Regions from separate parts of the Comamonas sp. SY3 genome, predicted to be linked through region 2. Evidence: riboswitches for the same ligand, from Rfam matches in the RefSeq annotation. Region 2 holds a riboswitch; the other holds the start of a gene.

Region 1 (14,766 bases), on a different contig from region 2:
CACACTGACGCGCAAGGCCTGGTGCAGTTCGACCTGCCCTGGCAAGGCCAGTACGTGGCCGAGATCAAGCACAACGACCGCACGCCCGGCGAACGCGCTGGCGAAAAGTACGACGGCGTGAGCTATGTGACGTCGGTCACCTATGTGAAGCCACAAGGCCTGGCCCCGCTGGCGGCCGGCCCGGTTGCCACGCCTAACCCGGCCAAATGACCAGCCCAGCGCTGAGCGGCGCGTTGCGCGCCGCGCTGACCAAGGCTTGCCAGGTCGGGCCGCTGCTCTCGCGCATCGTCGCCGCCATCGGCGGCGGCTATGCGCTGGCGGCGGTGGCCAGTGTTGCCGCGCTGGCGCTGCCGATGGACAAGCCCCAGGCCGTGCTGGCTGGCACGATGGCCAGCTTTCTGGTCTACACCGGCGCGGTGATCTGGGTGTTCGCCGTGCGCTCGGCCACCCGCGCCTGGCTGGGGCTGCTGCTGGCAGCGATACCGCTGCTGCTGGCCGCTTGGCCGGTATGGAATGGAGTGACTCCGGCATGACTGCCAACGATAAAAAACATAGCAAACCCGGTAAGCCCGCCGCACGCGGCATTCGCCAGGCCATGTCCGACCTGCACATCTGGGCCGGCCTGCTGGTGGGCTGGATTCTGTATGCGATGTTTCTCACCGGTACGGTGAGCTATTTCAAGGAAGAGATTTCGCAGTGGATGCGGCCCGAGGTGGCCCACCAGGCCGCCGTGCCCGATGCCGCTGAAGTGGTCCCCCGCATCGCCGAGGAGCTGCAGCAGATGGTGCCCGGCAGCTCGCAATGGAGCCTGGGCATGGCCGATGCGCGCAACAATGTCGTGAGTGCGTTCTGGCGCATCGCCAAGCCCGCGAAGGGCGAGCGCGGCTTTGGCAGCGCGGTGTTCGATCCGCAAACCGGCCAGAAGGTCAGCAGCCGCGAGACTGTGGGCGGCGAGTTCTTCTACCGCTTCCACTTCCAGTTCCATTACATGCCGGTGCTCTGGGCCCGCTGGCTGGCCAGTTTCTGCGCGATGTTCATGCTGGTGGCCATTGTCAGCGGCGTGATCACGCACAAGAAGATCTTTGTCGACTTCTTCACCTTCCGCTGGGGCAAGGGCCAGCGCTCCTGGCTGGATGCGCACAATGCGCTGTCGGTCTTCGGCCTGCCTTTCCACGCGATGATCACCTATACCGGCCTGGTCACGCTGATGGCGATGACCATGCCCTGGGCCAGCAGTGCCGCCTTCAAGACCCAGGCCGAGCGCCAGGCCATGCAAAGCGAGATCAGCGCCTTCGTTCCTGCCGGCAAGCCCAGCGGCCAGGCTGTGCCGCTCGCCCCGTTGGGCGATATGGTGCGCCAGGCCCAACAGCGCTGGGGCGCGGACCGCATTGGCCGCGTCACCGTCAACAACGCCGGCGACGCCTCGGCACGCGTGATCGTCACCTATGGCGATTTCGAGCGCGTGTCGATCAGCCCCAAATACATGCTGTTCGAGGGCAGCACCGGCAAGCTGCTGGAGGTCAAGGACCAGGTGGGCGCGGCAGCCGAGACGCGTGGCGTGCTCTATGCCCTGCACCTAGGCCGCTTTGGCGACACCACCGTGCGCTGGCTCTACTTCCTCACCAGCCTGGCGGGCACAGCCATGGTGGGCACGGGCCTGGTGATGTGGACCGTCAAGCGACGCACCAAGCTGCCCCATCCGGACAAGCCGTACTTTGGCTTCTGGCTGGTGGAGCGGCTCAACATCGCTGCAATTGCCGGCCTGAGCATCGGCATGGCCGCCATGCTCTGGGCCAACCGCCTGCTGCCGCTGGGCATGGAAAAGCGCAGCGACTGGGAGATCCACTGGTTCTTCATCCTCTGGGGGGCCAGCCTGGTCTGGGCCATGCTGCGGCCTGCCAAGCGCGCCTGGGTGGAGCTGCTCTGGGCCGGTTGCGCGGCGCTGGCCTTGCTGCCGGTCGTCAATGTGCTGACCACCGACCGCCCGCTGTGGCGCAGCGCCATCGACGGTGACTGGGTGTTCACCGGGCTGGAGCTGACCTTGCTGGCGCTGGCCGCGCTGCATGGCTGGCTGGCGATCCGTACCTGGCGCCACCAACCCAAGCGCAAGCCGCAGCGCCAGGCGGCACCGCGCCCGGCTGCCAACTCCCCGGTGCCTGCCGCCCGGGATGTGGAGTCCGGCGCAACGGCCGCCAGCGCGGCCATGGCGCCCGATCTGCAGGAGGCCCGGCCATGAACCACCTTGCCATTCAGCTGGTGTCGCTGCCCGCGTTTGCACTGCTGGCGCTGGCGATGGACCGCCACCAGCTCGACCTGTTGGGCCGTGAGCTGCCAGCCGGCCCCACCCGGCGCCTGCGCATGGCCGGCTGGCTGGCGCTGCTCGCCTCGCTGGCCATCGCCGTCGGGCTCAAGGGCTGGTCGCTCGGCCTGGTCACCTGGTGCGGCCATATCTCGCTCAGCGCCGCGATTGTCCTTCTCACGATGGTGGCCTGGGAACGCCGCAAATCTGTAAAAAAGTGACACGCCAGGCGGGCCGGGGGCCCGTCTTGCCTCATTTCGTCTTCGACCCTGCCTACAATCTCCGTTGCCGCGACTAATAAACACATATAGCGGGTAACTAACAGATTGAACGGAAGGGGAGGCGGTTTGTCACCTGTCTTAGCAACCGAAGCCGAGGTGGTGGCGCTGTCCCCGGATGCCTCTTCCACCAAGGCGGCACAAGGGTTGAAGAACCCCAGCAAATGGCCCAGCCTGGGCTGCAACGAAACGGCAGCCTGGGGCGAATGCCAGGGCAGCGGCTCCAAGCCCTACCAGACCCAGGTCGACCTGAGCGGGCCGTCGTTCAAGTGCTCTTGCCCGAGCCGCAAGTTCCCCTGCAAACATGGCCTGGCGCTGATGCTGCTGCGCGCTGCCGGCCAGGTGGCCGACAACGCCGAGCCACCCGCCTGGGTCAGCGCCTGGCTGGACAGCCGCGCTGAAAAAGCCGAGAAAAAAGAAGCCAAGGCCGCTGCCATTGCCGCAGCGCCCCCGGCCGATCCCGCGCTGCTGGCCAAGCAGCAAGCCAAACGTGACGACAAGCGCTGGGACAAGGTGGCCGCCGGCATGCAGGAGCTGCAACTGTGGATGCAGGACATGCTGCGCAACGGCCTGGCCAACCTCTCGGGCGACCAGCAGGCGCGCCAGCACTGGAACACCATGGCCGCGCGCATGGTCGATGCGCAGGCCAGCGGCATGGCCGCCCGCATCAAGGACGCCTGGGAGCTGGTGGACAGCCACCCCCAATGGTCGCGTGACCTGCTGGTGCAGCTGGGACATTGGCAACTGCTGGCTGATGCGGTGGCACGCCGCGATGCGCTGAGCGCCGAAACCCGTGCCGATGTGATGGCCGCGCTGGGCTGGCCGATGGACAAGGCCGAGGTGCAGGCACGGGGCGAGGCGCTGGCCGACGACTGGTTGGTCGTGGGCCTGCGCCAGATCGAACGCGAGGGCCGGCTGCTGGAGCGCCGCGTATGGCTGCAGGGCCAGCACAGCGGGCGCATCGCCTGGTTGCTGGATTACGCCCAGGGCGGGCGTGGTTTTGAGACCGCCTGGGTGCCGGCGCAAAGCTACCGGGGCAGCCTGCATTTCTACCCCGGCCAGGCACCGCCGCGCGCCATCGCGGGGGCTGATATCGAACTGCTGGCGCCCGGCGCTGGCGCCCCGTTGGGCGAGGGCGCATGGCGCGATGCGTTGGCGCAGCTGAGCCGGCGCATTGCCGCCAATCCCTTGCAGCCGGTGCAGCCGCTGTGGTGCGGCCAGGCGCGTCTGCAGGTCAGCGCGGGCCAGTGGTATGCGGTCTGGCCGCAAGGGGACGCGGCCGCCGCGCTGGTGCCGCTGGCCGTGGCCGATGACCATGCCTGGCAGCTGCAGGCGCTCGGTGGAGGCGCGCCGATGGCGCTGTTTGGCGAATGGGAGGGCGGCCAGCCATCAGGGCGCTGGCGCCTGCTCAGTGCCTGGCAGGCCGGCGATGGCCAGGCGCCGTGGACCAACATCTGGCAGAACCGGGGTGAAGTGCTGTGAGCCATGCAAATCTTTGGGCTGCGCTGCAGCAATCGGCGCTCGTCGGCGCCGAGCGGCTGGCGCTGCCAGCCATCTTTACCCAGGGCATCGACCGCACGGCGCCCGCCAGCCAGCAGGCGCTGCAGGCGGCTTTGCTGCAACCGGCAGACAGCAAGGCGCAGCAGTTGCTGCGCGCCACCGCGGTGGCGGCGGTGCTGGAGCGGGCCGGTTGGCGCCCCGCGCAACCCGCTGCGACGGTGGCAACTGCCGCTTTGCCACCACCGGCCGCTGAATCGCGCCCGGCGCCGCAGGGCGAGCCGCTGTTGCGGTTGCTGGGCGAGGTGCTGCAGGGCAATGCGCCCGAGCTGCTCGCGCTGGCCTTGGCCAGCCTCGATGAAGCCGGCCAGCGCCTGCCTTATGCGCTGTTGGTGGATGCGCTGCACCAAGGCCGCCAATCGGTCGAGCTGCGCCAGTGGCTGACCCCGGTGCTGGGCGAGCGCGGCCGCTGGCTGGCCGCCCAGAACCCGCAGTGGGCCTATGCGCATGGCGTGCAAGAGACAGCCGATGCCGAGCAGATCTGGCAGGAAGGCTCGCTGGAGCAGCGCGTGGCCTTGCTGCAGCAGCAGCGTGCCACGGACCCGGCAGGCGCCCGCGCGCGGCTGGAAGCCAGCCTCAAGGAGCTGGGTGCCCGCGAACGCGCACCGATGGTGCAGAGCCTGGCGCGCGGACTGTCGGCAGACGATGAGGCCTTGCTGGAAAAGCTGCTCGGCGACCGCAGCAAGGAGGTGCGCGAATCGGCCGCCAGCCTGCTCGCGCGCCTGTCGCACAGCCCGCACAGCCAGCGCATGGGCGCCGCGCTGCAGGCCATGCTGAGCCAGGATGCCCAGGGCGAGTGGCAGATCGAGCCACCGCAGGAAGGCCACAAGGACTGGGAGCGCGACGGCGTCACTTTGCAGCCGCCCGCCTATATCAAGGGCCATCGCGCCTGGTGGCTGCAGCAGCTGGTGGAGCTCACGCCCCTCGATTTCTGGCACCAGCAACTGAACAAGACGCCCGAGCAGCTGTGGGAATGGAGCCGGCGCAGCGACTGGAAAAGCGCGCTGCGCCAGGGCTGGATCGCGGCGTTGCGCGCCCAGTGCGATGTGCGCTGGCTGCCACTGATCCAGAGCATGGAGAGCGACTCGCGCAGCAGCGATGTGCTGCCGCTGCTGATGGCCGAGCTGAGCGCCGAAGAACGCGAAACCCAGTGGCTGGCACAGCTGCAGGCCAAGCTGGGCAAGAGCGCATTCATCGAGGCCATCCACCGCATCGACGAGGGCATGGGCCGCACCGAGTTGCTGTCGCCTGCGATGTCCCGCTGGTTGCTCGAGGCCTTGCTCGGCACCTTGCAGTCGCGCCAGCCTGCGGGCAACTGGCACAGCTGGCAGGCAGACCATGCGATTCTTGCCTGCGCACGCCGCCTGCAGGCGGGCGACCTGGAGCGCTTTGCGCAGCTGTGGCGTGCGCCACCTGCGGCAGCGCCCGCCGAGCCCGTGGCGTCCGACGACGCTAGCGCACTGGTGGTGCCCGAAGGCAGCGGCGAGGCCGACATCGCCAAGCTCCAACAGGAGCAGCAGGCGCGCCTGGAGCGCTCGCGCCTGCGCCCCTGGGATGACGAGCAGGTGCTCGCCCAACTCAACCGCATTGTCGATCTGCGCCTGGCGCTGCAAGCGGCCCGAATCGCCTGATGGCGCCCACCACGAACCTTTTGATCTCTACCGGAAGCACACCATGAGCCAAGTACTCCGCCAGCACGCCGAGCAGCAATTTGCCGAAGAACTGGATGCCTTGCAAAAGGCCGATGACCGTCCGCGTCCACCGAACTGGAAGCTCTCGCCCTGGGCCGTGCTGCAGTACCTGATGGGCGGCACGCTGAGCAATGGTTTTGAAGTGAGCGCCAAGTACATCGGCAGTCCGCGTCTGATGGAGATTGCCGTCTCCACGCTGGCCACCGACCGCGCACTGTTGCTGTACGGGGTGCCCGGCACCGCCAAGTCCTGGGTGTCCGAGCATCTGTCGGCGGCAGTGAGTGGCGACTCGACCATGCTGATCCAGGGCACGGCCGGCACCAGCGAAGAGCAGCTGCGCTATGGCTGGAACTATGCCCAGCTGCTGGCCCACGGCCCGTCGGAAAAGGCGCTGATCCCCAGCCCGCTGGTACATGCGATGAAGCTGGGCAAGATCGCCCGCATCGAAGAGCTGACCCGCATCCCTGCCGATGTGCAGGACACCCTGATCACCGTGCTGTCCGAAAAGACCTTGCCGGTGCCCGAGCTCTCGACCGAATTCCAGGCCGTCGCCGGCTTCTCGGTGATCGCCACGGCCAACAACCGCGACAAGGGCGTCAACGAACTCTCCAGCGCGTTGAAGCGCCGCTTCAACACCGTCGTGCTGCCTGTGCCTGCGTCGCAGGATGAGGAGGTGCAGATCGTCACCAAGCGCGTGGGCGAGCAAAGCCGCGCGCTGCAGCTGCCTGCCGAGGCCCCGGCGCTGGAAGAAGTGCGCCGCGTCGTGCAGATCTTCCGCGAGCTGCGCAATGGCCAGACCGAAGACGGCAAGACCGTGCGCATCAAGTCGCCCAGCTCCACCTTGTCGACCGCCGAAGCGATCTCGGTGATCAACAGCGGCATGGCGCTGGCCGGCCATTTTGGCGATGGCGTGCTGCGTGCGCACGATGTCGCCTCCGGCCTGCTGGGCGCCGTCATCAAGGACCCGGTGCAGGACAGCGTGGTCTGGAAGGAATACCTGGAGACGGTGGTGAAGGAGCGCGCGGAGTGGAAGGATCTCTACCGCGCCTGCCGCGAGCAAATCTAAGCCGCTGACACCGTTCTTCTTCTGCCCCCGACAACGCTGACCGAGCCCATGGCCACTTCTGCTGACAACGTCCATTTCTTTGGCATTCGCCACCACGGCCCGGGCTGTGCGCGCAGCCTGGTGCAAGCGCTGGCGCAACTGCAGCCCGACTGCCTGCTGGTGGAAGGCCCGCCCGAGGGCGAGGCCCTGCTGCCGATGCTGCGCAGTGCCGAGCTGCGTCCGCCAGTGGCCATGCTGGTGTACATGCAGGACGAGCCCAGCCAGGCGGCGTTCTACCCCTTTGCCGAGTTCTCGCCCGAGTGGCAGGCGCTGCAATGGGCGAGCGCGCAGGGGGTGGCCACTCGCTTTATCGACCTGCCCCAAACCCATGCGATGGCCCAGGACTGGGCACGGCGCCAGGCGCTGAAAAAGCCGGAGCCTGCGCAAGACGTTGATGGCGAAGAGGGCGAGGACGATGCGGTGGACGCAGCGGACGAGGCGCCAGGCGATGCCGCCGAGCCCAGCGCCGACACGGCCCCGGCCGCGGATGTGGACAGCGATGCAGCGGATACCACTGCGCCCCCGCAGGCGCCGATGCGCGACCCGTTCGACTGGCTCGCCCATGCGGCCGGCTTTGAGGATGGCGAGAGCTGGTGGAACCGCCTGGTGGAAGAGCGCGGCAACAGCGAAGCGCTGTTTACCAGCATCAACGAGGCGATGACGGCGGTGCGCAGCGAACTGGGCGACGAGGGCGAGGCCTGGCGCGGCCCCCACCATGTGCTGCGCGAGGCCCAGCGGGAGGCGCATATGCGCCAGTGCATCCGCGAGGCGGTCAAGGCGGGCTACCAGCGCATTGCGGTGGTCTGCGGCGCCTGGCATGTGCCGGCGCTGCAGCAAAGCACCACTGCCAAGGCCGACAGCGCCGTGCTCAAGGGCCTGCCCAAGGCCAAGGTGCTGGCGACCTGGGCGCCCTGGACCTACCGCAACCTGGCCAGCCGCAGCGGCTATGGCGCAGGCGTCACCTCGCCGGGCTGGTACGAGCACCTGTGGCAGTGCTACCGGGCCGATGCGGCGTTAGCCCAGCAAGTGGCAGAAGGTCTGCCCGTGCCTGCGCGCAGCGCCCGCGATGCCGCCACATTGCGCACCGCAGGCTGGCTGACCCGCGTGGCACGGCTGCTGCGCGACAAGGACCTGGACTGCTCCAGCGCCCACATCATCGAGGCCACCCGCTTGGCCGAAGGCCTGGCTGCCATGCGCGGCCAGCCGATACCGGGATTGCAGGAGATCAACGAGGCCATCGTCACGGTGGTCTGCATGGGCGAGACCGCGCCGCTGAACCTGATCGACGACGAGCTGACCGTCGGCCATGTGCTGGGCACGGTGCCCGCCGATGTGCCGCAGGTGCCGTTGCAGCGCGATATCGAGCAGCAGCAGAAATCGCTGCGCATGAAGCCCGAGGCAGCCAGCAAGCTGCTGGCCTTGGATCTGCGCAAGGAGACCGACCTGGCGCGCAGCCATTTTCTGCACCGCCTGCGTTTGTTGGGCATTGGCTGGGGCACCCGCGCCGCCGATGCGCAGCGCAACCGCGGCACCTTCCGCGAGAGCTGGCAGATGCAGTGGGAGCCGGAGCTGGCCGTGTGCATCATCGAGGCCAGCGTGCATGGCGCCACCGTGGCGCAGGCCGCCACCGCGCGCCTGCGCGCCAGCCTCTCGCCCGATACCCCCTTGCCCGAGATTGCACAGGCGATTGACGACGCGCTGCTGGCGAACCTGCCGCAGCTGGTCGAGTCGCTGATTGCCACGTTGGCTGATCGCGCGGCCACCACCGGTGATGTGGCCCAGTTGCTGCAGACCCTGCCGCCACTGGCCAATGTGTACCGCTATGGCAGCGTGCGCCAGACCGATACCGCCCTGCTGGCCACGGTCATCGATTCGCTGGTGCTGCGCGCAGCCATTGGCTTGCCAGTGGCCTGCATGGCGATGGACGAAGAGGCTGCTGCGGCGATGAAGGGCAAGGTGCTGGCCGCGCACGAGGCACTGCGCCTGCGCGGCACCGATGCCCAGGCCGCCGTGGACGCCTGGCGCGCTGCGCTGCGCAGCCTGGCGATGGGCGATGCCGCTGCGGCCTTGCTGCGCGGCATGGCCTGCCGGTTGCTGCTGGACGAGCACCTGCTGGACAGCGCCGAGGTGGTGCTGCAGTTCAACCGCAACCTGTCGCTGGGCGCGGCGCCGCTGGATGTGGCCGCCTGGCTGGATGGCTTTTTGAACCAGCAGGCGCTGGTGCTGCTGCACGACGAGGCGATTTGGGGCGCCGTCGATGCCTGGCTGGCCGGACTGGGCGAAGTGCAGTTTGCACAGATCTTGCCGCTGGTGCGGCGCAGTTTTGCCCACTTCAGCAAGCATGAGCGCCAGAGCCTGGGCGACAAGGCCCGGCGCGCGCCGGTGGCCGGTGCTGCCGCGCCTGCTGCGTTGGCTGCGGGGGATGACCATTCGCCCTGGGACGAGGCGCGCGCCGTGCTGGCGCTGCCGCTGCTCAACACCTTGCTGGGGCTGGAGCTGCCGCCCGAGTTGCTGGCGCAGATAGCCGCTGCCTCGGCCCCCCGCAACGACGCCCCCACGCTGGAGTGATGACGATGACGAATGCCACCCATTCCGCGCCAGGCCCGGCGCAAAACGATAGCCAAACCCTGGCCGCCGACGCGGCAGAGGCGCTGCAGCCAACCACCCGCTTGCAACGCTGGCGCATGGTGCTGGGCAGCCCAGCCGATGCCAGCTGCGGGACCGTGGGCGGGCGCCTGCAGGAGATGGACCAGGCGCTGGCCGCGCTCTACGAGGGCGACAGCCAGCTGGGCCCACGCAAGGGTGGCCGGGGCAATTCTTCGCCGTCGGTGTCGCGCTGGCTGGGCGATATCCGCAAGTACTTTCCGAGCCAGGTGGTGCAGGTGATGCAGCGCGACGCGATGGAGCGCCTGCAGCTGCGCGAGTTGCTGCTGCAACCCGAGATGCTGGAGAACGTGCAACCCGATGTACACCTGGTGGCCAACCTGATGTCGCTGGGTTCGGTCATCCCGCAAAACACCAAGGCCACCGCGCGCCTGGTGGTGCGCAAGGTCGTGGACGAGCTCATGAAAAAGCTCGAAGAGCCGATGCGCAGTGCCGTGGCCGGCGCGCTGGACCGCAGCCAGCGCAACCGCCGCCCGCGCCATGCCGAGATCGACTGGAACCGCACAATACGCGCCAACCTGCGCCATTGGCAGCCCGAGTACAAGACCATCGTTCCCGAGACCTTGATCGGCTATGGCCGCAAGGCGCGCCGCCCGCAGCGCGAAGTGATTCTGTGCATCGACCAAAGCGGCTCCATGGCCAACTCGGTGGTCTATTCCAGCATCTTTGGTGCGGTGATGGCCAGCCTGCCTGCGGTCGCGACCAAGCTGGTGGTGTTTGACACGGCGGTTGTGGATCTGACCGAGAAGCTCGACGACCCGGTCGATGTGCTGTTTGGCGTGCAGCTGGGCGGCGGCACTGACATCAATGGCGCCGTGGGTTATTGCCAGAGCCTGATCAGCGAGCCGCGCAACACCATCCTGGTGCTGATCTCGGACCTGTACGAGGGGGGCGTGGAGTCAGGCCTGCTGCGCCGCGCCCATGAGCTGGTGGAGTCGGGCGTGCAGTTCATCACCTTGCTGGCGCTGAGCGACGAAGGTGCCCCCGCTTACGATGCCGCACTGGCGGCGAAGCTGGCCGCCTTGGGCGTGCCTTCCTTTGCCTGCACGCCGGACGCCTTCCCGCAACTGATGGCCGCTGCGATCCGCCGCGATGATGTGGCCGCCTGGGCGGCGACCCAGGGCTTCAAGACCAGCCAATAAAGGACAGCAGCGGCCAACAGCGGCCAGAAAAAAGCCCTGCGGAGCAGGGCGGTTGGAGTAAACAGGGAGGGGTGGTTGAAGACGTTCAGCGGCCCAGCGAATCGGGCAGCGGAAAGCCGGTAATCCGCTTGGCGCGCGGCGGTGCATAGGTGCGCACCTTGGAGGTCTTGAGGCCCAGGCGTACCAGCGATTCGGCAATCGTCACCGCTGCAGCCACGCCATCGACCACCGGCACGCCGGTGCGGCTGCGCACCTTGTCTTCGAGCTCGGCCATGCCGCCGCAGCCCAGGCAGATCACCTCGGCATGGTCTTCTTCAACAGCCTTGGCCGCCTGCTGCACGATGGCATCGACCGCGCGCTCGGGCTGGCTCTCCAGCTCCAGCACGGCCATGCCGCTGGCGCGCACCGAGGCGCAGCGCGCATCCAGACCGGCCAGCTTGAGACGGTCTTCGATCAGCGGCACGGCCCGGTCCAGGGTGGTGACCACGGCGTATTTGTGGCCCAGGAACATGGCCGTCGATGCCGCTGCCTCGGTGATGTCCACCACCGGCACTTCCAGCAGCTCTTGCAGGCCTTCGCGGCCATGCTCGCCGTAGCCGGCCTGGATGACGGCATCAAAGGGCTGGTCATAGCGCATGACCGCATCCATCACACCGACAGCGCAGAGGTAGCTCTCAAAATTGCCCTCCACCGACTCGGCGCCAAAACGCGGGGTGAGGGCGACGATCTCGGTGCCCGGTGCCGCTGCCCGGCGCGCCTGGGCGCCAATGGCCTCGGTCATGCTCTCGGTGGTGTTGACGTTCACGATCAGAATGCGCATGCAAAAAACTCCGTCTCAATGTTGGGCATGGTTCACGGCAATGGCCTCGCCGTCCTGGTCTTCGTAGTGCTGGCCCTTGGGGGTCAGCAGCCAGTAGAACAGGCCGCCGAGCCCGGCTGCAATGAACCAGGAGAAATGGGACACCGACTCCAGCGCCGGCAGAAAGGCGAACAGCAGCGCAATCAGTGCCGAGGGCACCAGGGCCTGGATGGCGCGGCGGTTGACGCCGTTGTGGTAATGGTAAGGGCCACGGTGGTCATCGCTGTACAGTGCAGGCACATGCACGCGCTCCTTGCGGATCAGCCAGTAGTCGGCCATCACGATGCCGAACAGCGGGCCCAGGAAGGAGCCCAGGCCACCGAGGAAATACAGGATCACCAGCGGCGAATCGTAGAGGTTCCACGGCAGGATCACAAAGCCCAGGATGGCGCTGACCAGCGCCGCGCGGCGGAAGTTGAGCTGGCGCGGCAGCAGGTTGGCCAGGGCCAGCGCAGGGGCGACAAAGTTGGCCATCAGGTTCACGGCGATGGTCAGGATCAGCAGCGACAGGCTGGCCAGGATCAGCAGCGGCTTGTTGGGGATCTTCTCGACGATGTCGGTGGGGCTGAGGATCAGGGTGCCATCGATGGCCAGTTGGCCGCCGGTCAGCACGACGACGATCAGGCCGAAGATCAGCATGTTGATGGGGATGCCCCAGAAGTTGCCCTTGACCACGGCGCTGCGCGAGGTGGCGCCCCGGGTGAAGTCACAGAAATTGAGCACAAAGGTGCCATAGATGGCGACCCACAGCGAGGCCGCACCCATGATCTGCACCCACATCGCCCCTCCGGTGCTGGGCTGGGGCGCCGTCCACTGGATCTTGCCGCCCGAGCTGTACAGCACCCAGCCGGCCAGCGAGATGAAGGTCACCAGAATCACCGGGCCGGCAAAGGCCTCGTACTTGTGGATGCTCTCCATGCCCCAGCAGGCAATCATCGTCTGCACCACCCACAGCAGGCTGAAGCTGATCCAGCCCAGCACCGGCAGGCCCAGCACCTGGTGCGCCAGCAGCGCCTGCAGGCTGGGAAAGAGGGTGATCAGCAGCACATCGAGCACCTTGGAGGCCAGGTAGGTCTGGATGCCGAACCAGGCAATCGCAACGCCGCCCCGGATCAGCGCCGGGATCTGCGCGCCCCGCGTGCCAAAGCTGATGCGGCTCATCACTGGAAAGGGCACGCCCGTCTTGGGGCCCATGAAGCCCGACAAGGTCAGCAGCACAAACAGCAGTGCGGCGCCCATCATCAGCGCCGTCAGAATCTGCCAGCCGCCCAGGCCCAGCGCAAACAGGCCGATGGCAAAGGCATAGTTGCCCAGGCTGTGCACATCATTGGCCCACAGCGTGAACAGGCTGTAAGCGCCCCAGGACCGGCTGTCTTTCCGGGTGGGTGCCAGGTCCTTGTTGTAGAGCGAGGGGCATACACCAGCGGGCAAATCGGTGGTGGCCGCGGGCCGCTGCTGGGCGGGGTTGAAGGCAAAGCCTGCGTTCTGGTCTGCTGCAAGATCGGTCATTGACATCCTTGGATCGGGCGCATCCAGGTGCGCCTTAGTAACGGCCTGGCGGCCTGATTTGTCTCGTCATGTGCGCGGGTCCATGCATGGCATGTGCAGCAGAGAAGCGGGGCCTCAATGGCTATGCTTTGTGTGCACATATGCATACATTAAGTGTATACAAAGCGTCTAAAAATGAACTAGGGCCAACCCTGAAAGGGCGCCGTTGCTGTTGCCTGGGAGACGCGTTTACCGGCGCTGCCAGAGGGCGCATCGCAGCAGCGCGAGTACATGAGGTTGCTCTTGTTTCGGCCTGTAGCTATCGGCCGTTTCGCTGCACCAACGCTTGGGCACCAGGCAGAAATGCGATCCATTTCTAAAGAGCCTGGCGCCTCTGGGGCCATGCGCCGCAACGCGCTGCGCAAGGTTTAGACTGCGGGCTCCCTTGGGGAGTAGCCTGCTTCCGCGCTGGAAGCGTCTGCGTCAACATACTCGGCATTTCGCATGCTGTGGCGCAGACATCCGTTCTTCGGTTGGCGAGACCATCGGCATGCCAGCACGACCTCGGTCGGGCAGTGGTGGCATGCCGTTGTGCTCATGCCCGACTGTCCCAGAAGAACCTCCGATGAATGCTGCTTCCATTTCCCTGTTGGCGCTTGCCATGTCTACCGATGCCTTTGCCGCGGCGATTGGCAAAGGCTCTGCCCTTGTCAAACCCCGTTGGTCCGAGGCGCTGCGCACCGGCCTGATCTTTGGTGTCATCGAAGCCATCACCCCGCTGGTGGGCTGGGCGCTGGGCTACGCCGCTGCCGATTATGTGAAGGCCTGGGACCACTGGATTGCCTTTGTGCTGCTGCTGGTTCTGGGTGGCCGCATGGTGCTGGGCGCTTTCAAAAGTGCCGATGAACCCGAGATGGGCCGCCCGGCGCGCCATGGCTTCTGGCTGCTGGTCGCCACCGGCTTTGCCACCAGCATTGATGCGATGGCGGTTGGCGTGGGCCTGGCTTTCCTGGATGTGAACATCACCGTGGTCGCGCTGAGCATCGGCTTTGCGACCTTTGCAATGGTGACCTTGGGGGTGATGGTGGGCCGTGTGCTGGGCCATATCACCGGCCGCTGGGCAGAGGCGGTGGGTGGCGTGGTGCTGATCGCGATTGGCTCGCTGATTCTGTACGAGCACCTGGTGGCGGTATAAAAGCAGGCCGTCTGCGGTTGCCACGGCAGAGGGCTTTGGTGTGCGGCCCTGTAGGAGGACGGCGCCAGACAAAACAAAGCCCCGCAGAGCGGGGCTAAAGTGAGAGAGATCAGTGAGCCTGCAATCGCTGCGGGTGCCGGGTTTCAGTTCTGGCTCAACCGCTGGCAAGCTGCGCTGGTATCAGAAGCGGGCAGGAGCACGCTTACGGTCACGTTCGTCTTCAGGCCAAATAGCAAACACTTCAGTCATTTCAGTCCTTTCACCTTTCTGGTGTAGATGGGTGTACAACGGGCCGCGCGCTGAGGTGGTTGACAAGGCCTGCATAAAGTTTTGTGAACAACCTCCAACAAAACGTAGAAATCACCGTTTTACGGGGCTTGAGACGGCATTGCATTGTGAAATCGCTATGATTTGCCACCGAATTTAGACAGGGAGTGCGTAATGGCTGGTGCTGGTTTATTGATGTTGCTCGATGATATTGCGACCTT
Region 2 (14,766 bases):
GCCATCAACAACTGCCAGGACGAGGAAAGCATGATCAACCCGCTGACGGCAGCGCAGTGGGAGATCCTGGCCCCTTATCTGACGCAGACCCAGCTGGCGGCATCCCAGGTGTTGTTTCAGCAAGGCACGCAGGAGCGCACCTTGTTCTTCGTCGAAAGCGGCAGCTTGAGCGTGCATTTCGAGGACGAAAAGCAGCGCATTCGCCTGGCCATCGTCGGCGCGGGCTCCATTGTCGGGGAAGGCGCGTTCTTCTCGCACCAGCCGCGCAATGCCACCGTGCAGGCGGTGGCCGGCTGCCGCCTCTGGGGGCTGTCCAGCATCCGCTTTACCGAGCTGTGCAACCGCCAGCCCACCGTGGCCGTGGCGCTGGCGATGGCCGCCGGATCGGTGCTGGCCAAGCGCCTGGGCAACCGCAAACGCCGCGTTGCCGCAACATAAAAGCTTGGCATGTGTCAAATGGCACGCGCTTTTCTGACAAGTGTATGCAATACTCCATCCCTACAATTACAAATGCCTGTTGCACGGTGAAACGGGTGACCGTTTTGCATTCTGATCAGGGTAGGGAGTGGCATGTCTATATTTGCCAAATGGTTCAGTCGACCAGAAAAAAAACCGGCCGTGGCTGCCTTTGGGCCGCAAACAATGTTCGCCGAGCCGTTGGGCCACAGCCAGCACGATATGCTGGCCGCCCAGAGCCCGTTGGTGGGCGCCAAGTCCATGGCTGCGGCGTCCCCGCACGACAGCGCCGCGCCGCGGCCCGGTGAGCGTTCGGCCCGGCGGGAAATGGTGTATTCGGCGGTGCGCGAGTCCATGGTGCGCTCCGGCATTCTGTCGGCAGCTTACAAATTCAAGGTGCTGGCGCTGGACAAGCGCGCGACGCAGTTCATTGTGATGGTGGACCTGGCGCAGCAGCACTGCGCCTCGCCGGACAAGCTCACCCAGATCGAAGCCTTGATCGCCTATTCGGCCAAGACCCGTTTCGAGATCGTCATCACCTCGGTGTACTGGCGCCTCAACGCCCAGCTCGGTGCCGTCAGCAGCAAGGCACCCCGTGTCGCCAGCGCTGGCGCCGCGCCGTCCCAGGCGCCGATGGCACCGGTGCCGCTGGGCATGGACCCGGTCGATGAGGCAGAGATTGCCGCCTTCAAGAAGGCCTTGCTCGACGCCGCGATGAACCCGGTGCCGGCGCTGGAGGGGGCACCGGCCAGTCAGCGCGCCGCGACCAGCACCGCGCCACGGCCGGCGCCGATTGTCCCGCCCGCACGCCGTGCCACTGACCCGACCCAGATCGCACGGGAAGCGGCCCGCCGGGGCGGCGCGCCTGCGCCCACCGCCGACACCAGTTTTGGCGGCCTGAGCAATACCCAGTACGGCGATCTGCATTGAGCGTCCACGCCGCTGCAGCGCTGCAGCGGAGGCTCAGTGGCCCGCGAAATCCACCAAGGTGAACAGCGGCAGGCCTGCGTCGGTCAGCCGCTTGGAGCCGCCCAGTTCGGGCAGGTCGACAATGGCAGCGCCCTCCATCACCTGGGCGCCGAGTTTCTCCAGCAGGTTCTTGCCGGCCATCATCGTGCCGCCGGTGGCAATCAGGTCATCGACCAGCAGCACCTTGTCGCCGGGCTTGACTGCATCGGCATGCAGCTCCACGGTGGCGCTGCCGTACTCCAGCTCATAGGTCTCCTCCACCGTGGTGAAGGGCAGCTTGCCTTTTTTGCGGATCGGCACAAAGCCCACCTTGAGCTGGTAGGCAATGACGGCGCCGAGGATGAAGCCCCGCGCGTCGAGTCCTGCCACCACATCGGGGCGCATGTCGCGCGACATGTAGCGGTGCACAAAGGCGTCGATCAGCACATGGAAGACCTGCGGGTTCTGCAGCAGCGGGGTGATGTCCCGGAACTGCACGCCCGGCGCTGGCCAATCGGGAACGGTGCGGATGTGGTGACGCAAAAAGGCGTTGACGTCGGGAGCGTGCATGGTGGGGCCGGAGAAGGGGGAGGACCCGCACATGGTAGTGCATGTGCGGTTGCTGCAGTCCAGCGGCGGTGCTTTGTTAAGCATGTTTGGCAATGACCTGCGTCCGCCGGGGCGCGGGCGCTCCGATAAAATCGGCCTCCATGAGCACCCTACAGCCCAAGCGCCCCCTCGAAGCGGCGCAGATTCTGCGCCTGGCGGCGTCCACCTTCGCGATCGAGGCCGAAGCCATTGCCGCGCTGACACAACGCCTGGACGACAACTTTGTCCAGGTCGTGCAGCGCATGCTGGAGATTCCTGGACGTGTGGTGGTCACCGGCATGGGCAAGAGCGGGCATGTCGGGCGCAAGATTGCCGCAACCTTGGCATCGACCGGTACGCCCGCATTCTTTGTGCACCCGGGTGAGGCCAGCCATGGCGACCTGGGCATGGTGACCGGCCAGGACCTGGTGCTGGCCATCTCCAACAGCGGTGAGAGTGGCGAGATTTCGGTGCTGCTGCCGGTGCTCAAGCGCCTGGGCGTGCCCATCGTGGCGATGACGGGCAACCTGCAGTCCTCAATGGCCCGCCACGCCGACTGGGTGCTCAACACCCAGGTGGACAAGGAAGCCTGCCCGCTGAACCTGGCCCCCACGGCCAGCACCACGGCGCAAATGGCGATGGGCGATGCGCTGGCCGTCGCGCTGCTGGATGCGCGCGGCTTCAAGGCCGAGGACTTTGCCCGCTCCCACCCCGGTGGCGCGCTGGGCCGCCGCCTGCTCACCCATGTGGCTGACGTGATGCGCAGCGGCGATGAACTGCCTACCGTATTGCCCAGCGCCAGTTTCAGCGATCTGATGCGCGAGATGAGCGCCAAGGGCATGGGCGCGGCTGCCATCGTCGATGCGAACGGGCTGCTGCAGGGCGTCTTCACCGATGGCGATCTGCGCCGCCGTATTGAGGCCGGTGCCGATTTGCGTGGCCTGACTGCGGCCGAGGTGATGCATGCGGCGCCGCGCCAGATATCGGCTGACGCGCTGGCGGCCGATGCCGCCGCGATGATGGAGGCCCACCGCATCACCAGCGTGCTGGTCACCGATGCGGCCCGGCGCCTGGTGGGCATCGTGCATGTGGGCGATCTGATGCGGGCCAAGGTGATCTGATGGCCAGCACCCTGACCTTGCCCCCCATCACCCCCGCCCAGCAGTGGCCCGCCGGGTTGCTGCTGCGTGCCCAGGGCATCAAGATCGTGTTTTTCGATGTGGATGGCGTGCTCACCGATGGCGGCCTGTACATCAGCGAGCAGGGTGAAACGCTCAAGCGCTTCCACACGCTCGACGGCCATGGCCTCAAGATGCTGCGCGAAGCCGGCATCGTGCCGGCGGTCATCACCGGGCGTGACTCGGCGCCGCTGCGCCACCGCCTGGCGGCATTGGGCATCGCGCATGTGCGCTATGGGACCGAGGACAAGCTGCCCGCCGCCCAGGCCATGCTGGAGGCGCTGGGCCTGGACTGGCACCAGGCCGCTGCCATTGGCGATGACTGGCCGGATCTGCCGGTATTGCGCCGCTGCCAGCTAGCCTGCGCCCCCGCCAATGCCCACCCCGAAGTGCTGGGCGTGGCACACTGGGTGACCACCCGCCACGGCGGCGCAGGCGCCGCGCGCGAGCTGTGCGATGCTGTGCTGGCCGCCAGCGGTGCCTATGTCAACCTGCTCGATCGGTACGGACAATGAAATCTCGTGTGCGACGCCTCATGGACCTGTCGTCCATCTACCTGCCGGTGATCCTGATGGGTCTGCTGGCGCTGGGCACCTGGTGGCTGGTGCGCAATGCCCCCAAGCCGCAGAGCGTGCGTGAGGCGGTGGTGCCCGGCCACGAGGTGGATTACTACATGAGCGATTTTTCGGTGCGCAACTTTGACGGCACCGGCGTGCTGACCAGCGAGATCCTGGGCAACAAGATGCGCCACTTCATCGACACCGACACGCTGGAGATCGATACGGCCACGATGCGCTCGTTGCGGCTGGATGGATCCACGACGGTGGCGACGGCCGACCGCGCGCTGTCCAATGCCGATGGCTCGGAAGTGCAGCTGTTCGGCAATGCCAAGGTGGTGCGCAGCAGCAACAAGCCGGGTGTGCCGCAGATGGAGTTCCGGGGCGAATTCCTGCACGCCTTTGTCAATGAAGAGCGTGTGAGCTCGAACAAGCCGGTCGAGATCATCCGGGGCAAGGACCGCTTCACGGCCGATTCCATGGTCTTCAACAACATCACCCAGGTGGCCGAGCTCAAGGGCCGGGTCAAGGGTGTCCTGCAGCCCGCACGCTGAGCGCCCATGGCCACCCCCCTGAGCGACGCACCGCTGGTGCTGATCACCGGCGCCTCCAGCGGCATCGGCCAGGCGCTGGCCTGGCGCTACTACCAGGCCGGCTACCGGCTGGCGCTGGTGGCCCGCCGCAGCGCAGTGATGCAGGCATGGGCGCAGGCACAAGGCATGGACAGCAGCCGCTATGCCATCTATGGCGCCGACGTGGCCAATCAGGACCAGATCATTGCCGCCTGCGCGCAATGCCTGCAGCAGCAGGGCCTGCCCGATGTGGTGGTGGCCAATGCCGGGGTGAGTTACGGCATCGACACGGCAGAGCGCGAGGACCTGGACGTCATGGCCCAGACCTATGCCACCAACGTGATCGGCATGGCCGCGACCTTCCACGCCTTTGTGCGGCCCATGCAGGCGCGTGGCAGTGGCAAATTGGTGGGTATTGCCAGTGTGGCCGGCATACGCGGCCTGCCCGGCCACGGCGCCTACTGCGCCAGCAAGGCGGCGGTCATCAGCTACTGCGAGAGCCTGCGGGTGGAGCTGCAGCGCAGCGGCGTGCAGGTGGTCACGATCAGCCCGGGCTTTGTGGCCACGCCGCTCACCAGCCATAACCGCTACGGCATGCCGTTCCTGATGCAACCCGAGGCCTTCGCCGACAAGGCCTTCGCGGTGATTGCCAAGGCGCGCAGCTATGCCGTCATCCCCTGGCAGATGGGCTGGGTGGCCAAGCTGTTGCGCTGCCTACCCAATGCGCTGTATGACCGCGCGCTGGCCAACCGCCCGCGCAAGCACCGCCACCGCGAACGGGTGCAAGAGCTGCCGCCAGGCCGGGACTGACGCAGGTCTGCGCCGGCCATGAAAAAAGCCCCTGGCGGGGCTTTGTCGTTGCTGGAGGCGCACCGCCAGGGTGTGCCTGCAGACATCAATAATCGTCGTTGTTGTCGTAGCCTTGGTTGCCGCCGCGGTTGCGCGAACCATTGCCGTAGGGGCTGCGGAAGCCGCCATCGCGGTCGCCGCCGCGATCACCGCCACCAAAGCCACGGTCATTGCCGCCACGGCCGCCGCCGCCATCGCGACCGCCACGGTCGCCATAACCACCGCCACCGCCGCCGTAGCCGCCACGGTCACCGCCGCCGCCGTATCCACCACCACCGCCGCCGCCGTAGCCACCGCCACCACCGCCGCCGTAGCCACCACCGCCGCCACCGAAGCCGCCGCGGTTACCGCCGCCACCGAAGCCACCACCGCGTGGGCCGCCAAAGCCACCACCGCCGCTGCGGGGAGGACGGGGCTCCATCGGACGCGCTTCGTTCACGACCAGATTGCGGCCGCCCAGAGGCTGACCGTTCAGACCGTTGACCGCTGCTTGGGCTTCGTCATCGCTGCCCATTTCTACAAAACCGAAACCCTTGGAGCGACCCGTGTCGCGTTCCATCATCACCTTGGCGCTGGTTACGCTGCCAAACTGACCAAAGGCCTGTTCCAGATCGTTGTCGCGAACCTGGTATGGCAAATTACCGACGTAAAGCTTGTTGCCCATTTGAGGGACTCCTGATAACTCTTAAATAATGCGATAGCGCCCTGTAGAACACCGGTCATTCATCGCAGTAGCCCGATGGAGGAATACTCCATCCTTTATTTTCTGGCATAAAAACCGACAATGGCATAGTTCCGCCCCTCAGTTGTGGCGCGGAAGCTGCAACCAGATGCAAAAAAGGCCTCAAAGAGGCCTTTTTTTCGGGAAAACCCGTCATCTAACCGTCAAAACCCGTAAGAGGTTTTGCAGGTGAGGTGCTTAGTAGCTGCCGCCACCGTAGCCACCACGGCCACCGCCGCCGAAGCCACCGCGATCGCCGCCGCCGAAGCCGCCGCGGTCACCGCCGCCGAAGCCGCCGCGGTCACCGCCGCCGAAGCCGCCACGGTTGCCACCACCGAAACCACCGCTGCGTGGAGGACGGGCTTCCATGGGACGGGCTTCGTTCACAACCAGGTTACGGCCGCCGTAGCCTTGGCCGTTCACGCCTTCGATAGCAGCTTGTGCTTCAGCGTCCGAACCCATTTCCACAAAGCCGAAGCCCTTGGAGCGGCCGGTGTCACGTTCCATCATGACCTTGGCGCTGGAGACGGTACCGAATTGGCTGAAAGTGCTTTCCAGATCGCTGTCACGGAAAGAGTAGGGCAGGTTGCCCACGTAAAGTTTGTTGCCCATTTGAGGACTCCGAAAAAAGTAAAAAAAGCGATGGAGCCTGATGCAATCAACAAACCTGTGACAACTTCCAAGACGGATCACCGCGCGCTCTAGTGTACCCGGGGGCACATTGAGCTTCACCATTATGGGTGAATCGCCTTACGCTGTGTTGACAGTTCCCGCAAGCGGGGCTTGGTATTTTCCCTGGCGGCAGTGGGTGTTGCGGCGCAGCATCGCTTTTGGGCGTATGATGCGCCAGTCTTTGGGGAGTAGCCTGCCGGGCGTGCAATGCGCCGCGGAGTGTGCGTCAACAAACTTGGGCCTTCGCGGCCTATGGCGTACACGGCACCTTGTGATGAGGATGCTGGGCGAGACCATTGACCACGTTGCGATCCAATGCCGGAGTCGCGATGCGGTCAATGCTGTCTTGCTATATCCGGCTGCAATAACGATCCCCACACCATGGAAGCCTTTCTCCTCTCGACCGCTGTCGTCGCCCTTGCCGAAATGGGCGACAAGACACAGCTGCTCTCCCTTGTCCTTGCTGCCAAATACCGCAAACCCTGGCCCATTGTGCTGGGCATCTTTGTCTCGACCCTGGTCAACCATGCACTGGCCGGTGCCGTCGGTGCCTGGATCACCACGATGCTCGGCCCCGATGTGCTGCGTTGGATTCTGGGCGTGTCCTTCATCCTGATGGCCGGCTGGATGCTGATTCCCGACAAGATCGACGAGGACGAAGCCGGCAAGAGCAGCGGCCGCTGGGGCGTGTTCGGCACCACGGTGCTGCTGTTCTTCCTGGCCGAGATGGGCGACAAGACCCAGCTGGCCACCGTGGGGCTGGCCGCCAAGTACCCGGCTTCCTATTACTGGGTGGTCGCCGGCACCACGATCGGCATGATGCTGGCCAATGCGCCGGTGGTCTGGTTTGGCGACAAGATCACCAAGAAGCTGCCGATCCGCTGGATCCACCGTGTCTGTGCGGTGATCTTCCTGATGCTGGGCGTGGCTGCGCTGTTCACGACGATGGACTGACAGCGCTGGCGGCGCCAGCAACACCGGCAACGCTCAAACGCAAAGGGCTGGGGATCCTGCGATCTCCAGCCCTTTTTGGATGGGGCAGCGCCCCAAGCCTCAGCCTCAGTCCAAGGTCATCAGGCTCGCATTGCCGCCCGCTGCTGCGGTGTTGATGCTGATCGCATGCTCGGCCAGCAGGCGGAACAGCGGCACGCTGCCATCGGCGGCCTGGGCGGTGATCGGCACAATGGCGCCGGGGCGGCCCGCCAGGCTGCTGCCGGTGGGCAGCCAGCCGCTGGCGGCATCGGCGATCAGCGCATCGAAGGCTTCGGACTGCAGGAAGGCCTGCGCGCTGTGCGCAGACAGTTGCACCGAGGCACGCACCGATGCGGGCAGTTGTGCCAGCAGGCTGGCGTACTGGCTGTTGGCGGGCCACACGGCGGTGGAGCCAGCCGTCAGCACGGCGGCGAGCTGGGCCAGCAGCAGGCTTGTGGTGCTGGCCACGCAGCCCACGCGCTCGCGGCCGCTCAGCACATACAGATTGCGCTCACCGGTCGGGCCGGGCAGCTCGGCCGCAAAGCCATTGCCGGTATGGGCGGCATAGCGTTGGCACAGCGCTGCCAGCTCGCCCTGGCCTTGCTGGCTGGCCCAGCTTTGCAGCGCATCCAGCGCAGCGGCCGGGGCGGCATCGGCCTGCTCCAGGCCATGGGCATGGCCACGCTGGCCAGTGGCGGGCGCCGGCGCCTCATTGCCCGCCATGCGGGGCAGGTGGGCCAGCGCATCGACCGTGGCCGTGGCCGGCATGCGGCTGAGCAGGCGCAGCATGTACAGCGGGCCGCCCGCCTTGGGACCCGTGCCCGACAGGCCTTCGCCGCCAAAGGGCTGCACACCGACGACGGCGCCGACGATGTTGCGGTTCACATAGATATTGCCGGCATGCGCAGCAGTGACCACCTGGCTGATGGTCTCGTCAATGCGGGTGTGCAGGCCCAAGGTGAGGGCGTAGCCGGTGGCATTGATGTCGGCCAGCAGCTGGGGCAGGTTCTCGCGGCGGTAGCGCAGCACATGCAGCACCGGGCCGAAGACCTCGCGCTTGAGTTCGGACAGCTGGCGGATGGCGATCACCGTCGGCGGCACAAAGGTGCCCTGCGCGCTGGCGCCGCCGTTTTGCCAGACCTGGTGGCCGGCGGCCTGCATGCGGGCAATGTGCTGGTCGATGACGCCCTTGGCTTCGGCGTCGATGACGGGGCCGACGTCGGTCTTGAGCTGGCAGGGGTTGCCGACCTGGAGCTCCTGCATCGCGCCGCGCAGCATGTGCAGCAGGCGGTCGGCGGCCTCTTCCTGCACGCAGAGCACGCGCAGCGCCGAGCAGCGCTGGCCGGCCGAGTCAAAGGCCGACGACAGCACATCGACCACCACCTGCTCGGCCAGCGCGGAGGAGTCCACGATCATCGCGTTCTGGCCGCCGGTCTCGGCCACCAGGGTCACGGGCTGGCCTTGGGCATCAAGGCGCTGGGCCAGGGTCTTTTGCAGAATGCGGGCCACTTCCGTCGAGCCGGTGAACATCACGGCCTGCACGCGGCTGTCGCCCACCAGGCGGGCACCCACGGTCTCGCCGGTGCCCGGCAGCAGCTGCAGCACATCGTGCGGCACGCCTGCCTGCCACAGCGCCTGCACGGCAGCGGCGGCGATCAGCGGGGTCTGCTCGGCCGGTTTGGCCAGCACGGTGTTGCCGGCGGCCAGCGCAGCAGCAATCTGGCCGCTGAAGATGGCCAGCGGGAAGTTCCAGGGGCTGATGCAGACCACCGGGCCCAGGGCCTGGTAATCCGCCTGGCCCCAGCTGCGCACCTGGGCGGCGTAGAAGCGCAGAAAGTCCACCGCTTCGCGCACTTCGGCAATCGCGTTGGAGCAGGTCTTGCCCGCCTCGCGCACCAGCACGCCCATCAAGGTGGGCATATGGGCTTCGAGCAGGTCACCGGCCTTGGCCAGGCAATCGGCGCGCTGGGCCGCCGGGGTGGCCTGCCAGCGGGCGGCGGCGGCCTGGGCAGCAGCCAGCGCAAACTCCACCTGATCGGCCGATGCCTGCGTGACCGTGCCGACCTGGTCGCTGTGGTCGGCCGGGTTCAGCACGGGCTCGCTCGGCTGGGTAGAGGCGGGGGCGCCGTCTGCCAGCAAGGGCTGGGCATGCCAGGTCATCTGTGCGCTGGCCTGCAGGTCGTGCTGCAGCGCACGCAGGCGGTTGTCGTTGGACAGGTCCAGCCCGGCCGAATTGCTGCGGCTTGCGCCATACAGCGCGCGTGGCTGGGCAATGTGCGGGTTGGGCAGGCCCAGCTGGCCTTCGCTCTGTGCCCATTGCTGGGCGGTGGTCACGGGGTTTTCCACCAGCTTGGCCAGGGGGATGTCCTGGTCGGCGATGCGGTTCACAAAGCTGGTGTTGGCGCCGTTCTCCAGCAGGCGGCGCACCAGGTAGGCCAGCAGGGTTTCATGCGTGCCCACGGGGGCATAGATGCGGCAGGGGCGGCCCAGGTTCTCGCTGGCCGTGCGGCCCACGACTTGCTCGTACAGCGGCTCGCCCATGCCGTGCAGGCACTGGAACTCGTACTGGCCCGGCTGGTAGCGGGCCGGGTCGGCCAGGTGGTAGATGGTGGCCAGGGTGTGGGCATTGTGCGTGGCGAACTGGGGGTAGACCGCATCGGGCGCGGCCAGCAACTGGCGCGCGCAGGCCAGGTAGGACACATCGGTATAGGCCTTGCGGGTGTAGACCGGGTAGCCTTCGAGACCGTCGATCTGGGCGCGCTTGATCTCGCTGTCCCAGTAGGCGCCCTTGACCAGGCGCACCATCAGGCGGTGCTGGCTGCGGCGGGCCAGGTCGATGATGAAGTCCAGCACATAGGGGCAGCGCTTTTGGTAGGCCTGCACGACAAAGCCGATGCCGGCAAAACCGGCCAGCTCGGGTGCGAAGCAGAGTTTTTCCAGCAGGTCCAGCGACAGCTCCAGGCGGTCGGCTTCTTCGGCGTCGATATTGAGGCCGATGTTGTAGCTTTTGGCGAGCACGGCCAGCTGCAGCACCACCGGGTAGAGCTCGGCCATCACGCGGTCGTACTGGGCGCGGCTGTAGCGCGGGTGCAGGGCCGACAGCTTGATCGAGATGCCCGGGCCTTCGTAGACGCCCCGGCCATTGCTGGCCTTGCCGATCGCATGGATCGCGTTTTCGTAGTCGCGCAGGTAGCGCTTGGCGTCATCGCTGGTCATCGCCGCTTCGCCCAGCATGTCGTAGGAGTAGCGGAAGCCCTTGGCCTCCAGGCGCTCGGCATTCTTCAGCGCTTCGCCAATCGTCTCGCCGGTGACGAACTGCTCGCCCATCATGCGCATGGCCATGTCCACGCCCTTGCGGATCAGCGGCTCGCCGCCCCGGCCGATCAGGCGGGTGAGCGACTGGCCCAGCGAGCCCTCGCTGTGCGTGGCCACCAGCTTGCCGGTCAGCACCAGGCCCCAGGCGGCGGCATTGACGAACATCGACGGGCTCTTGCCCACATGGGCCTTCCACTGGCCGTGGGCGATCTTGTCGCGGATCAGCACATCGCGCGTGGCCGTATCGGGGATGCGCAGCAGCGCCTCGGCCAGGCACATCAGCGCAATGCCTTCTTGCGACGACAGCGCAAACTCCTGTAGCAGGCCTTGCACCAGGCCGGAGCGGCCGCTGTCGGCCTTGCGCTCGCGCAGCGTGCGGGCCAGCTGCAGCGCCAGCGCATCGCCGGCCTGGGCGATGGCGGCGGGTGGCGTGGCCTGGGGCAGCAGTGCCTCCAGCGCTTCGGTCTCGGGCTTGCGGTAGGCGGCCGTGATGGCCGCGCGCAGTGCCGAGGCGGGCTGCAAGGCCGACACCAGCTCATTAAAAACAGGAGCACTGGCGCCAGATGGGCTGCTGCCCGTGGTCGAAAATGGCGAGGTAGTGGAGGGCTGGTTGTCAACAACGGCGTTGGCAGTCATGGCGGGCTCGTGTTCAGAGTAGATAGTGAATGCCGCCAGTGTGATCGTTTGTGGTTTGAATTTCTCTCCATAATGTGGCCCATTCTTAGTGAAAAATTCTGCCCATGACCGCCATCATCGACCCGCCGGACGACCTCGACCGCATCGATCTGCGCATTCTGGCCGTGCTGCAGCGGGACGGCCGCATCTCCAACCTGAAGCTGGCCGAGGCGGTGTCGCTGTCGGCCACGGCTGTGCTGGCCCGGGTGCAGCGCCTGACCAAGGAAGGCTATATCACCGGATACGAGGCGCGGCTGAACCCGCAAAAGCTGGGCGCGGCGATGCTGGTCTTCATCGAGGTGCTGCTGGACCGCACCACGCCCAATGTGTTTGACGAGTTCAAGGCGGCGGTGCAGGTGCGGCCCGAGATTATGGAGTGCCATATGGTGGCCGGTGGCTTTGACTACCTGGTGAAGATCCGTGTGGCCGACATGAACCACTACCGCCACTTTGCCGGTGAGGTCTTGTGGCAGTTGCCCGGCGTGCGCGAGACCCGTACCTACGCGGTGATGGAGGAGGTCAAAAGCTCCAACCGGCTCTACCTGGGCGGCAGTTGACGCAGCCCATGCGCGGCCGATTTGCAGTACACTCAGATTTCACGGCGCCGATTTGCTTCAGCTTGCGGGCGCTTTATAAATCCAGCTAAAGACTCGGTAGGCGACTGCATTCCATCGACCCGGCCTCGTTTTTAGCGTTGCCGGGTTTTTTATGTCATTCGTTGCGACACCCCAATCAATGCATTTCCCGGAGGCGCTCCCTCTTCAAAGTGGCGCCTCCATCCGCGACTACCATCTGGCCTACGAGACCTACGGCCAGCTCAACGCCGACCGCTCCAACGCCATCCTGGTCTGCCATGCACTCAATGCCTCCCACCACGTGGCCGGCCACTACGAGGGCCAGGCCAAGAGCGAGGGCTGGTGGGACAACATGATCGGCCCGGGCAAGCCGGTCGATACCAACCATTTCTTTGTCATCGGCGTCAACAACCTGGGCTCCTGCTTTGGCTCGACCGGGCCCATGCACCAGAATCCGGACACCGGCGCGGTCTACGGCGCCGATTTCCCTGTCGTGACGGTGGAGGACTGGGTCAATGCCCAGGCGCTGCTGCTGGACCGGCTGGGCATCCGCCAGCTGGCCGCCGTGCTGGGTGGCAGCCTGGGCGGCATGCAGGCGCTGTCCTGGACCTTGCAGTACCCCGACCGCATGCGCCATGCGGTGGTGGTGGCCAGCGCCCCCTGTCTGTCGGCCGAGAACATTGCGTTCAACGAGGTGGCGCGCCGCGCCATCGTGACCGACCCGGACTTCCACGGCGGCCACTTCTACAGAGAAGGCGTGGTTCCCAAGCGCGGCCTGCGCATTGCGCGCATGATCGGCCACATCACCTACCTGAGCGACGATGTGATGAACCAGAAGTTTGGCCGCCAGCTGCGCGAAGGCCTGGACCTGAAATACAGCACCCAGGATGTGGAGTTCCAGATCGAGAGCTATCTGCGCTACCAGGGCGACAAGTTCAGCGACTACTTCGATGCCAATACCTATTTGCTGATCACCCGTGCGCTCGACTACTTCGACCCGGCCAAGCCGTTTGGCGGCGACCTGACCCAGGCGCTGGCCGGCGCCAAGGCGCGCTTCATGCTGGTGAGCTTCAGCACCGACTGGCGCTTCTCGCCAGCGCGCAGCCGCGAGATCGTCAAGGCCTTGCTCGACAACCGCCGCACCGTCAGCTACGCCGAGATCGACGCGCCCCATGGCCACGATGCCTTCTTGCTCGACGATGCCCGCTACATGGGCGTGATGCGCTCCTATTTTGAAAACATGGCCCGCGAACTGAGCGCCGGCCTGCCCCGCAGCCAGGAGGCCGCATGACCGAGTCTTCTTCCACCTTCCAGGCGATTGCCAACCTGGTACCCAAGGGCGCCCGCGTGCTGGACCTGGGCTGCGGCGACGGCAGCCTGCTGGCCTACCTGCAGCGCGAGCGCGAATGCAGCGGCTATGGCATCGAGTTTGACGACGCCAATGTGCTGGCCTGCGTGCGCCGGGGCGTGAACGTGCTGCAGCTGAACCTGGAAGACGGCCTGGCCATCTTCGAGGACAACAGCTTTGATGTGGTGCTGCAGATCGACACCTTGCAGCATCTGCGCAATGCCGAGGTGATGCTGCGCGAGACTGCGCGCATCGGCAAGCAAGGCGTGGTCGCCTTCCCCAACTTTGCGCACTGGCCCAACCGCCTGTCGATCCTGCAAGGCCGCATGCCCGTGACCAAGCGCCTGCCCTACCAGTGGTACGACACGCCCAACATCCGCGTCGGCACCTTCAAGGATTTCGAGGTGCTGGCGCTCAAGAACAAGCTGCACATTCTGGACAGCTTTGGCCTGCAGAACGGCGAGGTGCGGCGCTGGCTGCCCAATGCCCGTGCCGGCACGGCGGTGTTCCACTTCGAGCACGCCTGAGCCCACGGCGCGCCACGCGGCGGGCTCTGCGCTGTACAACGGCAGCAGGGCTTTGCCGCAGGCGATAGCCGGGTGGCGCCTGCGCTGGTACGCTTATGCCTGCGGCTGCCCTTTTCGTGGCAGCACCTCCAGGAGATTCGCCCATGAACGCCCGCCTCGACGCCGCCCAGCTGCAAGCCGATGCTGCCCTCAGCCATATCAGCCAGCAGTGGGACCGCGACATTCTTCGCCAGCTGACCGACTACATCGCCATCCCCGCCAAGTCGCCGGGCTTTGATGGCAACTGGGAGCAGCATGGTTTCATCGACACCGTGGTGCGCAATGCCGCCAGCTGGATCGAGGCGCAGAAGGTCGAAGGGCTGAAACTGGAAGTGGTGCGCGTGCCGGGCCGCACGCCGGTGCTGTTCTTCGAGGTGCCTGCTACCCAGGCCCAGAGCGAGCAGACCGTGCTGATGTACGGCCACCTGGACAAGCAGCCCGAGTTCTCCGGCTGGCGCAATGACCTGGGCCCCTGGACCCCCAAATACGAAGACGGCAAGCTCTATGGCCGGGGCGGCGCCGACGACGGCTATGCCACCTACGCCAGCGTGGCCGCCATCCAGGAACTCAAGCGCCAGAATGTGCCGCACCCGCGCATCGTGGGCCTGATCGAGACCTGCGAGGAAAGCGGCTCGGGCGATCTGCCGGTCTACATCGACATGCTCAAGCCCCGCCTGGGCGATGTGGGCCTGGTGATCTGTCTGGACAGCGGCGCCGGCAACTACGACCAGCTGTGGCTGACCACCAGCCTGCGCGGCATGGTCGCGGGTACCC

Evidence for each region. A riboswitch is a leader RNA that binds a small molecule or an ion and turns the genes downstream of it on or off. The one in region 2 is predicted to bind manganese.
Region 1: it holds a riboswitch for manganese, as region 2 does, so the genes downstream of both, mntP (manganese efflux pump MntP) here and ACCQ08_RS05885 (TMEM165/GDT1 family protein) in region 2, are expected to answer to the same signal.

Annotation. Positions count from the first base shown of each region.
Region 1 covers NZ_JBGTYN010000025.1:17,044-31,809, forward strand. The annotation lists gene ACCQ08_RS22135 (cobalt ABC transporter substrate-binding protein) at 1-210, shown strand, start outside; gene ACCQ08_RS22140 (DUF3649 domain-containing protein) at 207-533, shown strand; gene ACCQ08_RS22145 (PepSY-associated TM helix domain-containing protein) at 530-2,236, shown strand; gene ACCQ08_RS22150 (DUF3325 domain-containing protein) at 2,233-2,520, shown strand; gene ACCQ08_RS22155 (SWIM zinc finger family protein) at 2,647-4,059, shown strand; gene ACCQ08_RS22160 (DUF5691 domain-containing protein) at 4,056-5,765, shown strand; gene ACCQ08_RS22165 (AAA family ATPase) at 5,809-6,891, shown strand; gene ACCQ08_RS22170 (DUF5682 family protein) at 6,940-9,498, shown strand; gene ACCQ08_RS22175 (VWA domain-containing protein) at 9,615-10,736, shown strand; gene ACCQ08_RS22180 (aspartate/glutamate racemase family protein) at 10,822-11,556, opposite strand; gene ACCQ08_RS22185 (NCS1 family nucleobase:cation symporter-1) at 11,572-13,104, opposite strand; yybP-ykoY riboswitch at 13,526-13,691, shown strand; gene mntP (manganese efflux pump MntP) at 13,709-14,278, shown strand; gene ACCQ08_RS22195 (DUF808 domain-containing protein) at 14,720-14,766, shown strand, end outside.
Region 2 covers NZ_JBGTYN010000003.1:207,167-221,932, reverse strand. The annotation lists gene ACCQ08_RS05930 (Crp/Fnr family transcriptional regulator) at 1-438, shown strand, start outside; gene ACCQ08_RS05925 (hypothetical protein) at 619-1,386, shown strand; gene ACCQ08_RS05920 (adenine phosphoribosyltransferase) at 1,420-1,974, opposite strand; gene ACCQ08_RS05915 (KpsF/GutQ family sugar-phosphate isomerase) at 2,115-3,113, shown strand; gene ACCQ08_RS05910 (HAD family hydrolase) at 3,113-3,685, shown strand; gene lptC (LPS export ABC transporter periplasmic protein LptC) at 3,682-4,281, shown strand; gene ACCQ08_RS05900 (SDR family oxidoreductase) at 4,288-5,109, shown strand; gene ACCQ08_RS05895 (RNA recognition motif domain-containing protein) at 5,195-5,812, opposite strand; gene ACCQ08_RS05890 (RNA-binding protein) at 6,068-6,481, opposite strand; yybP-ykoY riboswitch at 6,713-6,826, shown strand; gene ACCQ08_RS05885 (TMEM165/GDT1 family protein) at 6,923-7,495, shown strand; gene putA (trifunctional transcriptional regulator/proline dehydrogenase/L-glutamate gamma-semialdehyde dehydrogenase) at 7,601-11,464, opposite strand; gene ACCQ08_RS05875 (Lrp/AsnC ligand binding domain-containing protein) at 11,569-12,060, shown strand; gene ACCQ08_RS05870 (homoserine O-acetyltransferase) at 12,212-13,369, shown strand; gene metW (methionine biosynthesis protein MetW) at 13,366-13,953, shown strand; gene ACCQ08_RS05860 (M20 family metallopeptidase) at 14,097-14,766, shown strand, end outside.